Regions from separate parts of the Shinella sp. BE166 genome, predicted to be linked through region 2. Evidence: predicted binding sites of a transcription regulator. Region 2 holds the regulator's gene; each other region holds the start of a gene.
The links. Region 2 encodes LexA, which represses DNA repair genes until DNA is damaged. Its sites were predicted from a motif close to TGTTCNNNNTGTGTTCNG; they were not measured.

Region 1 (4,277 bases), on a different contig from region 2:
CCTGACGCGCCTTCGGGCTGGAGGCGATCCACTCCTGTTCGCGCGACAGCGCCTTCTGGCGGCCGGCTTCCTCGCGGCTTTCCTGCTTCATGCGCTTGGCCTTGGCCTGCAGATAGGCAGAGTAGTTGCCTTCATAGGGAATGCCGCGGCCGCGGTCGAGTTCGAGGATCCAGCCCGTCACATTGTCGAGGAAGTAGCGATCGTGGGTGATCATCATCACGGCGCCCGGATAGTCGCGCAGGTGCTTTTCCAGCCAGGCGATGGTTTCGGCGTCGAGATGGTTGGTCGGTTCGTCGAGCAGCAGCAGGTCCGGCTGCGACAGCAGCAGGCGGCAGAGCGCGATACGGCGGCGCTCACCACCCGACAGCAGCGTGACGTCGGAATCCTTCGGCGGGCAGCGCAGCGCTTCCATCGCCATCTCGACCTGCTGTTCCAGGTCCCAGAGGTTCTGGCTGTCGATGATGTCCTGGAGCTTGGCGCCCTCGTCCGCCGTCTCGTCGGAATAGTTCATCATCAGCTCGTTGTAGCGGTCGATGATGGCGGTCTTGTCGGCAACGCCGACCATGACGTTCTCGAAGGCGGTCTTGGTCGGGTCGAGATGCGGTTCCTGTTCCAGGTAGCCGACGGTCGCGCCATCGGCGAGCCAGGCTTCACCGGTATATTCCTTGTCCTGGCCGGCGATGATGCGCAGCACCGTCGATTTACCGGCGCCGTTCGGGCCGAGAATACCAATCTTGGCATCAGGGTAGAAGGACAGGTTGACGTTTTCGAGGATCTTCTTGGCGCCGTAGGACTTGTTGAGCCCCGACATGTGGTAGATGAATTGACGTGCCATGCAAACGTGCTCCGGGTCGGACGAATTTGCCCGCTATGTAGGCGAATTCTCTGCCCGCGGCAATGTAAGAAAGCCGCGTTGTCGGTACTTGCACGCATGGACCGCCCGTTCGCTCCCGGCGATCAGCCTGCCTGCGCAACCCCCGTGATACCCTCGATGCAGCGCGACTTCGTCGGCGACGCGCCGCCGATCAGCGCCGCAAGCTTGCCGTCGTTCCCGGCAATGCCGATGGTGAGGCCGATCACCACGGTCTTGTCGCCCGTCTTGCGGCAGCTGAGGCGCACCCGCTCCCCGGCGCCGGCGCCAAAAGCCTTGTCGAAGGCCGTGCGGACGTCTGCGAGCTTGATGGTCCCGCCCACCTTTTCCGTGAAGAGCGTGCGCACCGGCGAGGCATTCAGCTGGTCGAGCAGGTCCAGCGACCGGCTGTAATAGGCCTCTGCGGAGGCTGCGACGCAACTGCCGCTTCTCAGCCATTGCTGGCGGTCGAGACCAAGGCGTGCGGCAGGCATGGCGGCGAGCAGGCGCTGCTTGGTGCCGGAGGCGAGCACGATATCCGGCAGCTCCGTCCACTTGCCCTTGCGCGCCCGCTGTTTCAGGTCGGCCTCTATGCCGCAATAGCTCTTGCGCACCTGGAAGAGGCTTACCAGCGAGAATTGCCGGGCGGCGGGCGACGTGACGGAGAAGTCCGCGCAGCCGCGGCTCTTCGGCCTAGCCGCGCAATAGCCCGGCTGCCAGCTGATCGAAAGGACCTCGCGCACCGCCTCCCCCGCCGGCACCGATTGGGCGCTCGCGAGACCAAGGCCTGCGAAGAACGACAGACATAGGAGGAGAAAGGACAATGCGGCTTTGAAAGTCAGTGCAGCTTGCGTCTTCATGACCGGCCCCTGATGAGAACAAAACAAGATCATATGCAACCAAAAATTCAGAAATTGCAACCCTGAATCGGAAAAATCCCGAAATGCGCGAGGATTTCCAAAAATACACGCCGCATCCCATTGTCTTTGCATGGCAAATCGCGTTGACCTTGCGCAAACGGGAGGAATGGCGGTGTTTTCTGAAGCCGGGACGCTGAGAAGCCCCAGTGGGGCGACGCTGGCGCTGCGCCACGAGCCCGCCCGCGGCGAGGCGAGCGGCATCCTGCTCCCCAGCCACGGCCTTGCTGAACACAGCCTGCGTTATGCGGATTTTGCCGCGCGCATGGCCTCCGAAGGCTTTCATGTCTATGCCCATGATCATCGCGGCCATGGCTTCACCACGGCACCCGATGCGCCGCGCGGGCAATTCGCGCCACGGAACGGCATTGCGCGCGTGATCGAGGACATGCGGGCGGTGCGCGATCACACCGCCGCGCGGCATCCGGGCCTGCCGATCGTGCTGTTCGGCCATTCGATGGGCGGCCTGCTGGCGCTCGCCTTCGCGCAAAACCATGCCGCGGATATCGACGCGCTCGCCGTCTGGAATTCCAACTTCGAACCCGGCCTTGCGGGCCGCGTGGCGCAGATCGTGCTGGCGGCGGAGCGCATGCTGAAGGGATCGGACGTGCCGAGCGGCATCCTACCGCGCCTCACCTTCGGCGCCTGGGGCAAATCCATCGCCGGCCGACGGACGGAGTTCGACTGGCTGTCGCACGATGTGGCCGAGGTGGACGCCTATATCGCCGATCCGCTCTGCGGCTTCGACGTCAATGTTTCGATGTGGATCGACATCTTTGCCGTCACCTTTGCCGGTGCTTCGCCGGACGGCCTCGCGCGCCTGCCAAAAGGCTTGCCGATCCACCTGGTGGGCGGCAGCGAGGACCCGGCGACCGATTGCGGCCGGGCGACGCTCGCCTTTGCCGAACGACTGAAAAAATCGCGGCTTGAGGACGTCACGACGATCGTCTATCGCGGCCTGCGTCACGAAACACTGAAGGAGAGCCGGGCCTTGCGCGAGCCCGCCATCGACGCCTTCGCCGGCTGGTGCCGGCGGGTGGTGACTGAGCGACGCCGCGCACCGGAACACGCATGACCACAACAGCCATCACGCCGCTGCGCAACGAGGTCAGCCTCGGGCTCGTCCTCATGGTGCTCTCGGTGCTCATCTCGCCGATCATCGATATTTTCGCAAAGCTCGCTGTCACCTCCGTGCCGGCGACCGAGATCACCTTCGTGCGTCTGCTCTTCCAGATGACGGTGCTGGGGCCGATCTGTCTGATGCGCGGCACGCTGTTCGACGTGACCTGGAGGAAGACCGGGCTGCACGCCGCGCGCGGCCTCCTGATGGCCATCACCATGATCACCTTCGTCACGCCGCTCGCCGTGATGGAAGTGGCGGATGCAATCGCCATCTTCTTTGTCGAGCCGATCATCCTGACCATCCTCGGCTCGATCGTGCTGAAGGAGACCATCGGCTGGCGGCGCTACACGGCCTGCGGCGTCGGCTTTTTCGGCTCGCTGCTGGTCATCCAGCCGAGCCTGCAGGAGGTCGGCCCGATCGCGCTGCTGCCGGTCGTCTCGGCCTTTTCGCTGGCGCTGTTCTTCCTGCTGACGCGGCTCGTCTCGCAGAAGGAAGATCCCTGGTCGATGCAGTTCTATGCGGGGCTCTGGGGCGGGCTGTTCTCGGGCCTGCTGCTCGTCTTCGGCAGCGCCACCGGCATCGCCTTCCTGAGGCCCGTCCTGCCGGACATGGCGAACACGCTCTATATTGCCGCGGCCGCCGTCGCGGCGACCATTGCCGGCGTGCTCGGTGTCTATGCCTATCGTTCGGCCCCCGCCTCCACGCTGGCGCCGCTACAATATCTGGAGATCGTGTCGGCCACGATTCTCGGCTGGTGGGTGTTCGGCGACCTGCCGGATGCCGTCAAATGGCTCGGCATCGCCATCATCATAGCGTCCGGGCTCTATGTCATCTGGCGCGAACGCAAGCTCAACAAGACGGCGACGATCCCGACGGTTTCCACGCCCATCTGACCGAGCCGCGCGCGAAAAACATCATGTCAGTCTCAGCCGTCATGATGTCCCGCCGGCCCGCGGCTATCGTGCCTGCCGGCTTTTTGTTATCCAGAGCAAAACGGGCGAAAAGCCCGGCGGTCGGCCGTATCGCGGCCGTCGAAGAGGGAGTGCACGATGGAGAAGTCGAACCTGCCGCTTTCCGGCATCCGGGTCATCGAGCTGGCGCGGGTTCTCGCCGGTCCCTGGGCCGGGCAGATGCTGGCCGATCTCGGCGCGGACGTCATCAAGATCGAAAATCCGGACGGCGGCGACGACACGCGCGCCTGGGGGCCGCCCTTCGTGACGGGCAAGGACGGCGAAAACCTGTCGGCCGCCTATTACCACTCCACCAACAGGGGAAAACGCTCCATCTCCGTCGATCTGAGGACCGAAAAAGGCCGGGAGACCGTGCACCGGCTGATCGCGACCGCGGACGTGGTGATCGAGAATTTCAAGGTCGGCGGCCTCGTGAA
Region 2 (4,277 bases):
CTTCGGGCGATCGGCCATCAGCCTGCGCAATGTCGCGCTCTCGGCGATCCTCATCCTGCTGGTGACGCCGTCGGCCGTCACCAATCCCGGTTTCCAGATGTCCTATGCGGCGACATTGGGGCTTGTCGCGGGCTACGCGGCCTGGCGCGAGCGGCCGATGCGGCGGGAGAGCCGGGGAGGGCCGTTGCAATTGTTCGGCGGTTCGCTCGGCCGCTTTTTCGGCGGGCTCATGCTCTCCTCGCTGATCGGCGGTTTTTCCACGCTGATCTATTCCATCGGCCATTTTCATCGCATCCCCGCCTATGGCCTCGCGGGCAACCTTCTGGCGATGCCGGTGATCAGCACGATCGTCATGCCCTTCGGCCTCATCGCCGTGCTGCTGATGCCGTTCGGCCTCGATGCCATCCCCTTCGCGATCATGGGCAAGGGCATCGAATGGATGATCGCGCTTTCGACCTGGGTCGCAAGCTGGAAAGGCGAAATCGTCACCGGTCAGATTCCGCAGTCCGCTTTCCTGCTGATCGGTCTCGGTGGCGGCCTGGCCTGCATCCTGCGCACCCGGCTGCGCCATGCCGGCACGCTGCTCGTCGCGCTCGGGATCGTCATAGCTTGCTGGCCAGACGCACGCCGTGCGCCGGAAGTGCTGGTCTCGGAAGACGGCCGTCTCGTGGCGATCCGGCGGGGTGAAACCGTTGCGACCAATCGCGCAAGGCCGCCGGATTTCATCTATGCGCAATGGCGGCGCGCTCTGCGGCTCGGCGATCTCGTCAAGCCGGAGATGCGCAAGAGCGAAGGGCTGACGGTAGAGGATGCCGCCGCACCCGCTGAAGGGACTGAAAAGCAGAGGAAACCGCGCCGCAAGGCGGACCGGCAGAAGGCAAAGGACGCCATGGCATCCGCCCTGGCGGAGGCTGGAAAAGGCACGGGCTTCATCTGCGAAACAAAGGCATTCTGCGCTGCGGTTTCGCCGAGCGGCTGGCGGATCGTCACGCTGGAAGACCTCGCCTTCCTCGGAACCGCCTGCGATGCCGCCGATCTCGTCGTCGTGCCGCAGGCCCTGCGGCTGGAGGCATGCCGCTCCGGAGCCCGGCTGATGACGGCCCGCCATCTGCGGCGCACAGGCGCCCTGGAAATCCAGCCCGGCGCCGAAAAGGCCCCTTCAACACTTTCTGAAGCCGAGATCACGCCCGCCGTCGAAACTCTCGACCGGCCCTGGTCCCGCCACCGCACCTATGATTGGCGCAGCGGCACCTTCGAGGCCGAGACGGCGCTCAATGATAGCGGCGAATGAGGCCGACGAGCTTGCCCTGGATCTTGACGCGGTCCGGGCCGAAAATGCGGGTCTCGTAGGCCGGGTTTGCGGCTTCGAGCGCAATGGAGGCGCCCTTGCGGCGGAAGCGCTTCAGCGTCGCCTCCTCGTCGTCGACGAGTGCCACGATGATCTCGCCCGGATTGGCGGTGGTGGCGTTGCGGATGATCACGGTGTCGCCGTCGAGAATGCCGGCCTCGATCATCGAGTCGCCCTTGACCTCCAGCGCATAATGATCGCCGTTGCCGACCATTTCGGCCGGCACCATGATTTCATGGGTGTTGTTCTGGATGGCGGAGATCGGCACGCCGGCGGCGATGCGTCCCATGACCGGCACGGAGACCGAAGACGACATGTCCGCTTGCGGCGTGCGCTGCACGGGGGCGGCCGGCACCGGCTGCTTGCCGCGGCTGCCCTCGATGACGGCCGGCGAAAAACCGCGACGCGGCTGGAGGCTCGGCGAATAGGCTTCGGGAAGCTTGATCACTTCCAGCGCCCGCGCCCGGTTGGGCAGGCGGCGGATGAAGCCGCGCTCCTCCAGCGCCGTGATGAGGCGATGGATGCCGGACTTGGAGGCGAGGTCGAGCGCATCCTTCATCTCGTCGAAGGAGGGAGGAATACCGGACTCCTTCATCCGTTCATGAATGAACAGGAGAAGTTCCTGTTGTTTCCGCGTGAGCATGGCCCCTCCACCGAGAATCTTGAAACAATCCAGAATCGTGAAACAAATCCAGAACAGACACTATCTGTTCCATATGTGTTCCGCAAGGCCTTGGAAATAATAATATTGTTCAGGCGGAGGGTTCGCGCAGGAGGAGTACTTCGCAAGTATCGCCTTCTGGCACGGCCGGGGCGTGCGGCGGGCGGATCAGCAGGCCTTCCGATTCGGCGAAGACCTTCATCATCGACGAATCCTGCTTGCCGAAGGGGGTGACGCGCAGATCGCCGGCCGGTCCCCGCGCTATGCGGGCGCGGATATAGTCCTGCCGCTGGTCGTTTTCCTTGAGCGGCACGGCGGCGACGGCCGGGTGCCGGCGGTTTTTCGCGGGCAGGCGGGCGAGGCGGCGCACCAGCGGCTCCAGGAAGAGCAGCGAGCAGACGAGGCTTGAGACCGGGTTGCCGGGCAGGCCCAGCACCTGGATATCCCCCAGCCGGCCGACCATCAGCGGCTTTCCCGGCCGCATGGCGATGCGCCAGAAATCGAGTTCCATGCCGGCCTCGCCGAGCACCGGCTGCACGAGGTCGAAATCGCCGACGGAGGCGCCGCCGAGCGTCACGAGCACGTCGATGTCGAGTGTCAGTGCGTTGCGCACGGCCGCCAGGATCGCCTGCTTGTCGTCGCCGACGATGCCGAGGTCGATCACCTCCGCGCCGGCCGCCCGGGCGAGCGCCGAAACGCCGTAGGTGTTGGAGGCGATGATCTGGCTGGCGCCGGGCGGTGTTCCGGGCGGGACGAGCTCGTCGCCGGTCGCAAGCACCGCGATTCGGGGGCGGGCGTAGACGGCAAGTGTCGGATGGTTCATCGCGGCGGCGACGGTCAGGCGGCCGGCATCGAGCACGGCGCCGGCCTTCAGCACGGTCTCGCCTTCGGAAAAATCCTGCCCGCGCGGGCGCACATGGCGGCCTTTTGGCGTGAGGAAGGTCGTGCGGATGCGGCCGTCGTCCAGCTTCTCCGCATCTTCCTGCAGAAGCACGGTATCGGCGAAGGCGGGCAACGGGGCGCCCGTGAAGATGCGTACGGCCTCGCCGGGGCCGGCAGAGCCTTCGAAGGCGTGGCCGGCGGAGGAGAGGCCGACGACCTTCAGGATGGCGCCGAGCGTCGCGATATCCGCGTGGCGGACGGCGTAGCCGTCCATGGCGGAATTGTCGAAGGGCGGCTGGGTCAGGCGTGCGGCGATGTCTTCGGCGAGGACGCGACCTTGCGCTTCATGCAGGGAAACCGTCTCCGTCCGCTGTGTCGGCTTGGCCCGGGAAAGCAGGCGGTCGAGGGCATCGGCGACGGGGAGGAGCGACATCAGGCGTTTGCCCGCTTGTAGTCGCCGGAGCGGCCGCCGGATTTTTCGACGAGCCGGATGCCGCCGATCTCCATTTCGCGGTCGGCGGCTTTCGCCATGTCGTAGATGGTGAGGCAGGCGACGCTGACGGCGGTGAGCGCCTCCATTTCCACGCCGGTGCGGCCGGTGAGCTTCGCCATGGCCTCGACGCGCAGGCCGGGCAGCGCATGGTCCTCGCGGATTTCGACGGCGACCTTGGTGAGCATCAGCGGGTGGCAGAGGGGGATGAGGCTCGACGTCTGCTTGGCGGCCATGATGCCGGCAAGGCGGGCCGTGCCAATCACGTCGCCCTTCTTGGCGTCACCCTTGAGGATGAGGTCCAGCGTCGCGGGTGCCATCCGGATGAAACCTTCGGCAACGGCGATGCGCACCGTCTCGGCCTTGTCGCCGACATCCACCATGTTGGCTTCGCCGGAGGCATCGATATGGGTCAGCGTGGCGGCCTTTTCGGCCATCATTCGGCCGCCAGCATGCCGGCGGAACCGGTCAGCAATTCGCGGGTGGCGGCGGCCACGTCGTCCTTGCGCATCAGGCTTTCGCCGACGAGGAAGGTGGAGATGCCCACCTTGCCGAGGCGTTCACAATCCGCATGGGTGAAGATGCCGCTTTCGCCGATGAGCAGGCGGTCGTCGGGCACCATGCCGGCGAGCTTTTCCGACACGGCGAGGTCGACCTCGAAGGTCCGCAGGTTGCGGTTGTTGATGCCGACGAGCTTGGATTTCAGCCTGAGCGCCCGTTCCATCTCCGGTTCGTCGTGCACTTCGATCAGCACGTCCATGCCGAGCGAGAACGCGGCATCCTCCAGCATCTTCGCATCGTCGTCGCTGAGCGACGCCATGATGATGAGGATGCAGTCAGCGCCCCAGGCGCGGGCTTCCAGCACCTGGTAGCTGTCGAACATGAAATCCTTGCGC
Region 3 (4,277 bases), on a different contig from region 2:
CAAGGATGCGACGCCTGCTGTGCCATTTGCGAAATCTAAGGCCTAGATTTCTGCGTCGACGGCGCTTGCGAAGGGGATGGAAGGCTGGGCGCCGGGCTTCAGGCAGGCGAGCGAGCCGGCGACGGCCGCGCGGCGCAGCGCGTCCTTGAAGGCGAGGCCGGCATCGAGCGAGGCGGCAAGATAGCCGCAGAACGTGTCGCCCGCACCCACCGTGTCGACCGGCTCTATGGCCAGGCCCTTGGCGCGGTGGATTTCCCCCTTGCGGATGGCGACGACGCCGTCGGCCCCAAGGGTGACGATGATCGTCTGGCCGCTCTGGGCGTGCAGCGCGCGCATCGTCGCCTCCCGTTCCTCGTCCGAAAGCTCGCCCTTGCCGATGAAGAGGTCGAACTCCGTCTCGTTGGCCACGAGAATATCCGCGATGGCGCCGAGGCGCTTGGCGTCGCCGGTAAAGGGCGCGATGTTGATGATCGAGGTGACGCCCTTCTGCTTGGCGCCCACGAGGGCCGCTTCGATGGCGCTTGCGGGGATTTCGAACTGGAGCATCAGGTAGTCGCCGCGCGACATCGCGCCGATCGTCCGCTTGGCATCCTCGCCGGTTACCGTGCCATTGGCACCGGGCACGACCACGATGACGTTCTCGCCATCGCCGGCAACGAGGATATGCGCGGTGCCGGTCGCTTCCGCAGCGACGCGCACGCCGTTTTGGTCGACGGCGGCATCGGCCAGAAGGGCGAGCGCCTGGCTCGCCAGCCGGTCGTCGCCGACCGCACCCGCCATGCGCACGATGGCGCCGGCGCGGCGCGCGGCAAGCGCCTGGTTGGCGCCCTTGCCGCCGGCAGCCGTGGTGAAGCTCGTGCCCATCACCGTTTCGCCGGGCTTCGGCAGGCGGTCTGGCGTGGCGATGAGGTCCATGTTGATGGAGCCGAAGACGGTGATCATGAGAAGTGCCCCTTGTCGTTTCCGCCGGACACTGCCCGAGGCGGTCAGTCCTCGTCAACTACCCTCAGGCGCAGTTGGCCCGTCCGGCTCTCGACAGTCTTCTCCGCGGGCGGGGAAACGCCCGAAACCGCCTCGAATTCCATGTCGCCGATGCGCGCACCGCGCCGCGCGAGCTTTTCGGTCGAGGTGAGGATAAGGTCGACATCCTTCTGCGCCGATGTGAAGTGCCCGTGCAGCTTGCGCACCCGGTCGTCGAGCCGCGTCAGGTCGTCCATCAGGCGCACGACCTCGCCCTGGATGACATGGGCCTGCTCGCGCATGCGCTGGTCCTTCAGCAGCGCCTGGAGCACCTGCACGGAGAGCATCAGCAGCGATGGCGAGACGATGACGATGCGCGCGCGGTGCGCCCGCTGCACCACGCCTTCGAAATTCTCGTGGATGCTGGCAAAGATCGATTCCGATGGCACGAAGAGGAAGGCGGTGTCCTGCGTTTCGCCGGGCAGCAGGTATTTTTCGGCGATATCGCGGATATGGGTCTCCATGTCGCGGCGAAACTGCTGGGCGGCGATCTTGGCGGCTTCCGGCGCGCGTCCGTCCGCCATGGCGTTCCAGGCCTCCAGGGGGAATTTCGCATCGATCACGAGCGGCGGCTGGCCGTTCGGCATGCGGATCGTGCAGTCCGGGCGCACGCCGTTGGAAAGCTGCGCCTGGAACTGATAGGCGCCGTGCGGCATGGCATCCGCGACGATCGTCTCCATGCGCGACTGGCCGAAGGCGCCGCGCGTCTGCTTGTTGGAGAGGATCGCCTGGAGGCCGACCACGTCCTTGGCGAGCGACTGGATGTTGGTCTGCGCCGTGTCGATGACAGCGAGACGCTCCTGCAGGCGCCGCAGGTTTTCATGGGTCGAGCGCGTCTGTTCGGAAATCGACTGGCCGAGGCGCTGCGTCAGCCCGTCGAGGCGGGAATTGATCGCCTGGTTGGTCTCGGACTGTTTGCTGCCGAAAACCTCCGCCATGGCGGCGACGCGGCCCTGCATTTCCGTCTGAGCCTTCATCAACTCGGCAAAGCGCAACTCCGCCATCACCGCCGCTTCCCGCTGGCGCGTCTGGCTGCGGCGGGCCGAGATCAGGCCGAAGACGGAGAGAAGAACCGCTGCCAGCAGCACGAGCGCCGGCCCGGTGCCGCCGAGGCGGGCGAGGAAGGAGGTCAGCATCGTGTCAAAGGCGGGATCGATCATGCCCGGACCATAGCACGCTTTCCGGCGAAAACCAGATCATACCGTGAACAAATTGGCGGCGTCGCGCGCGTATAGGCGGGCAAATCCGATTGAAAGCGCAAAAAAACCGCGCTAAGGAGGCGCATGACCATCAAGCCGCTGATTATCCTCCCCGATCCGATCCTCCGCCAGGTCTCGAAGCCTATCGAGACCGTGGACAGCGAGGTGAAGAAGCTCGCCGACGACATGCTGGAAACCATGTATGATGCGCCGGGCATCGGCCTTGCCGCGATCCAGATCGGCGTCGCGCGCCGCATGCTCGTGCTGGACGTGTCGAAGGACGGCGAGGACAAGGCGCCGCTCGTCTTCATCAACCCGGAGGTCGTGGCGTCCTCCGATGCGCGTTCCGTTTACGAGGAAGGCTGCCTGTCGATCCCGGATTATTATGCCGAGGTCGAGCGTCCCGCGGCGATCACGGTCAAGCACCTGGACCGCGACGGCAAGGAACAACTGACCGAAGCCGACGGCCTGCTCGCCACCTGCCTGCAACATGAGATCGACCACCTGAACGGCGTGCTGTTCATCGACCACATTTCCAAGCTGAAGCGCGAGATCGTGATCCGCAAGTTCACCAAGGCGGCGAAGCTGCGCGGCAGCAAGGCGATCTGACCGGGCATCACGGTCCGGTTCGCACCATTTCACACGGAGGCTGACCGATGGCCCTACGCATCATTTTCATGGGCACACCGGATTTCTCCGTCGCCACGCTTGAGGCGCTGGCCGGCGCTGGCCAAGAGGTCGTCGCCGTCTACTCGCAGCCGCCGCGCCCGGCCGGCCGCCGTGGCCTGGAGTTGGTGAAGTCTCCGGTCCACCAGGCCGCCGAACGGCTCGGCATTCCCGTCTTCACGCCGGTTAATTTTCGCGAAGAGACCGATCGCGCCGCTTTTCGCGCGCTGAACGCGGATGTCGCGGTCGTCGTCGCCTACGGGCTGCTGCTGCCGGAGGCGATCCTCAATGGCACGCGGCTCGGCTGCTACAACGGCCATGCCTCGCTTTTGCCGCGTTGGCGGGGTGCGGCCCCCATCCAGCGCGCGATCATGGCCGGCGATGGCGAAACCGGCATGATGGTCATGAAGATGGACAAGGGCCTCGACACCGGCCCCGTCGCGCTGACGGCCCGTGTGGCGATCGTCGAGACCATGACCGCCGGTGAATTGCACGACGCGCTGATGCAGGCGGGCGGCGCGCTGATGGCGGAGGCCATGGCGAAGCTGGAAGCCGGCGACCTGCCGCTGACGGAGCAGGCGCAGGAGGGCGTGCTCTACGCCGCCAAGATCGACAAGACGGAGACGCGCATCGATTTTTCGCGGGCCGCGCGCGACGTGCACAACCATATCCGCGGCCTCTCGCCGTTCCCCGGCGCCTGGTTCGAGCTGCCGGTTGCCGGCAAGCCGGAGCGCGTCAAGGTTCTGGCGAGCGAGCGGGCGGATGAAACCTCCACCAAGGCCACCGGCACGGTGCTTGACGACCGGCTGACGATTGTTTGCGGCGACGGTAACGCGGTACGGCTCGTGCGCTTGCAGAAGGCCGGCGGCAAGCCGCTGGATGCGGCGGATTTCCTGCGCGGCACGCCGGTCCCGCCCGGTCAGGTCATCGCCTGATGCCACGCTATCGGCTCTTGGTCGAATATGACGGCACGCCCTATGTCGGCTGGCAGCGGCAGGACAACGGCCACTCCGTGCAGGGCGCCATCGAGGCGGCGATCCTGTCGCTGACGGGCGAGACCGTCTCGATCCGCGGCGCCGGGCGCACGGATTCCGGCGTGCATGCCATGGGACAGGTCGCTCATGCGGACCTCTCGCGCTCGTGGAAGGAACACACGTTGCGCAATGCGCTGAACGCCCATCTCGGCATGGCGCGCGAGCGCGTCGCGATCCTCGATGCGGCGGAGGTGCCGGAGGATTTCGACGCGCGGTTCTCGGCCAAGCGGCGGCACTATCTCTACCGCATCATTTCGCGCAAGGCGCCGCTGGCGCTGGAGGCGAACCGAGCCTGGTTCGTCGCGAAGGACCTCGATCACGAGGCGATGCATGCGGCGGGGCAGGTGCTGGTCGGCAA

Region 1: the regulator LexA is predicted to act here: its motif matches at 1,725-1,742, upstream of J2Y63_RS22755 (ribonuclease).
Region 3: the regulator LexA is predicted to act here: its motif matches at 2,213-2,230, upstream of J2Y63_RS14775 (DNA recombination protein RmuC).

The regions. Positions count from the first base shown of each region.
Region 1 is NZ_JBPEHL010000010.1:112,287-116,563, reverse strand. It holds gene ettA (energy-dependent translational throttle protein EttA) at 1-835, opposite strand, end outside; gene J2Y63_RS22755 (ribonuclease) at 958-1,710, opposite strand; gene J2Y63_RS22750 (alpha/beta fold hydrolase) at 1,883-2,842, shown strand; gene J2Y63_RS22745 (DMT family transporter) at 2,839-3,783, shown strand; gene J2Y63_RS22740 (CaiB/BaiF CoA transferase family protein) at 3,940-4,277, shown strand, end outside.
Region 2 is NZ_JBPEHL010000006.1:314,390-318,666, forward strand. It holds gene J2Y63_RS17870 (ComEC/Rec2 family competence protein) at 1-1,291, shown strand, start outside; gene lexA (transcriptional repressor LexA) at 1,272-1,991, opposite strand; gene J2Y63_RS17880 (molybdopterin molybdotransferase MoeA) at 2,101-3,324, opposite strand; gene moaC (cyclic pyranopterin monophosphate synthase MoaC) at 3,324-3,818, opposite strand; gene trpC (indole-3-glycerol phosphate synthase TrpC) at 3,818-4,277, opposite strand, start outside.
Region 3 is NZ_JBPEHL010000005.1:153,043-157,319, reverse strand. It holds gene J2Y63_RS14780 (ribokinase) at 43-942, opposite strand; gene J2Y63_RS14775 (DNA recombination protein RmuC) at 987-2,180, opposite strand; gene def (peptide deformylase) at 2,304-2,828, shown strand; gene fmt (methionyl-tRNA formyltransferase) at 2,876-3,820, shown strand; gene truA (tRNA pseudouridine(38-40) synthase TruA) at 3,820-4,277, shown strand, end outside.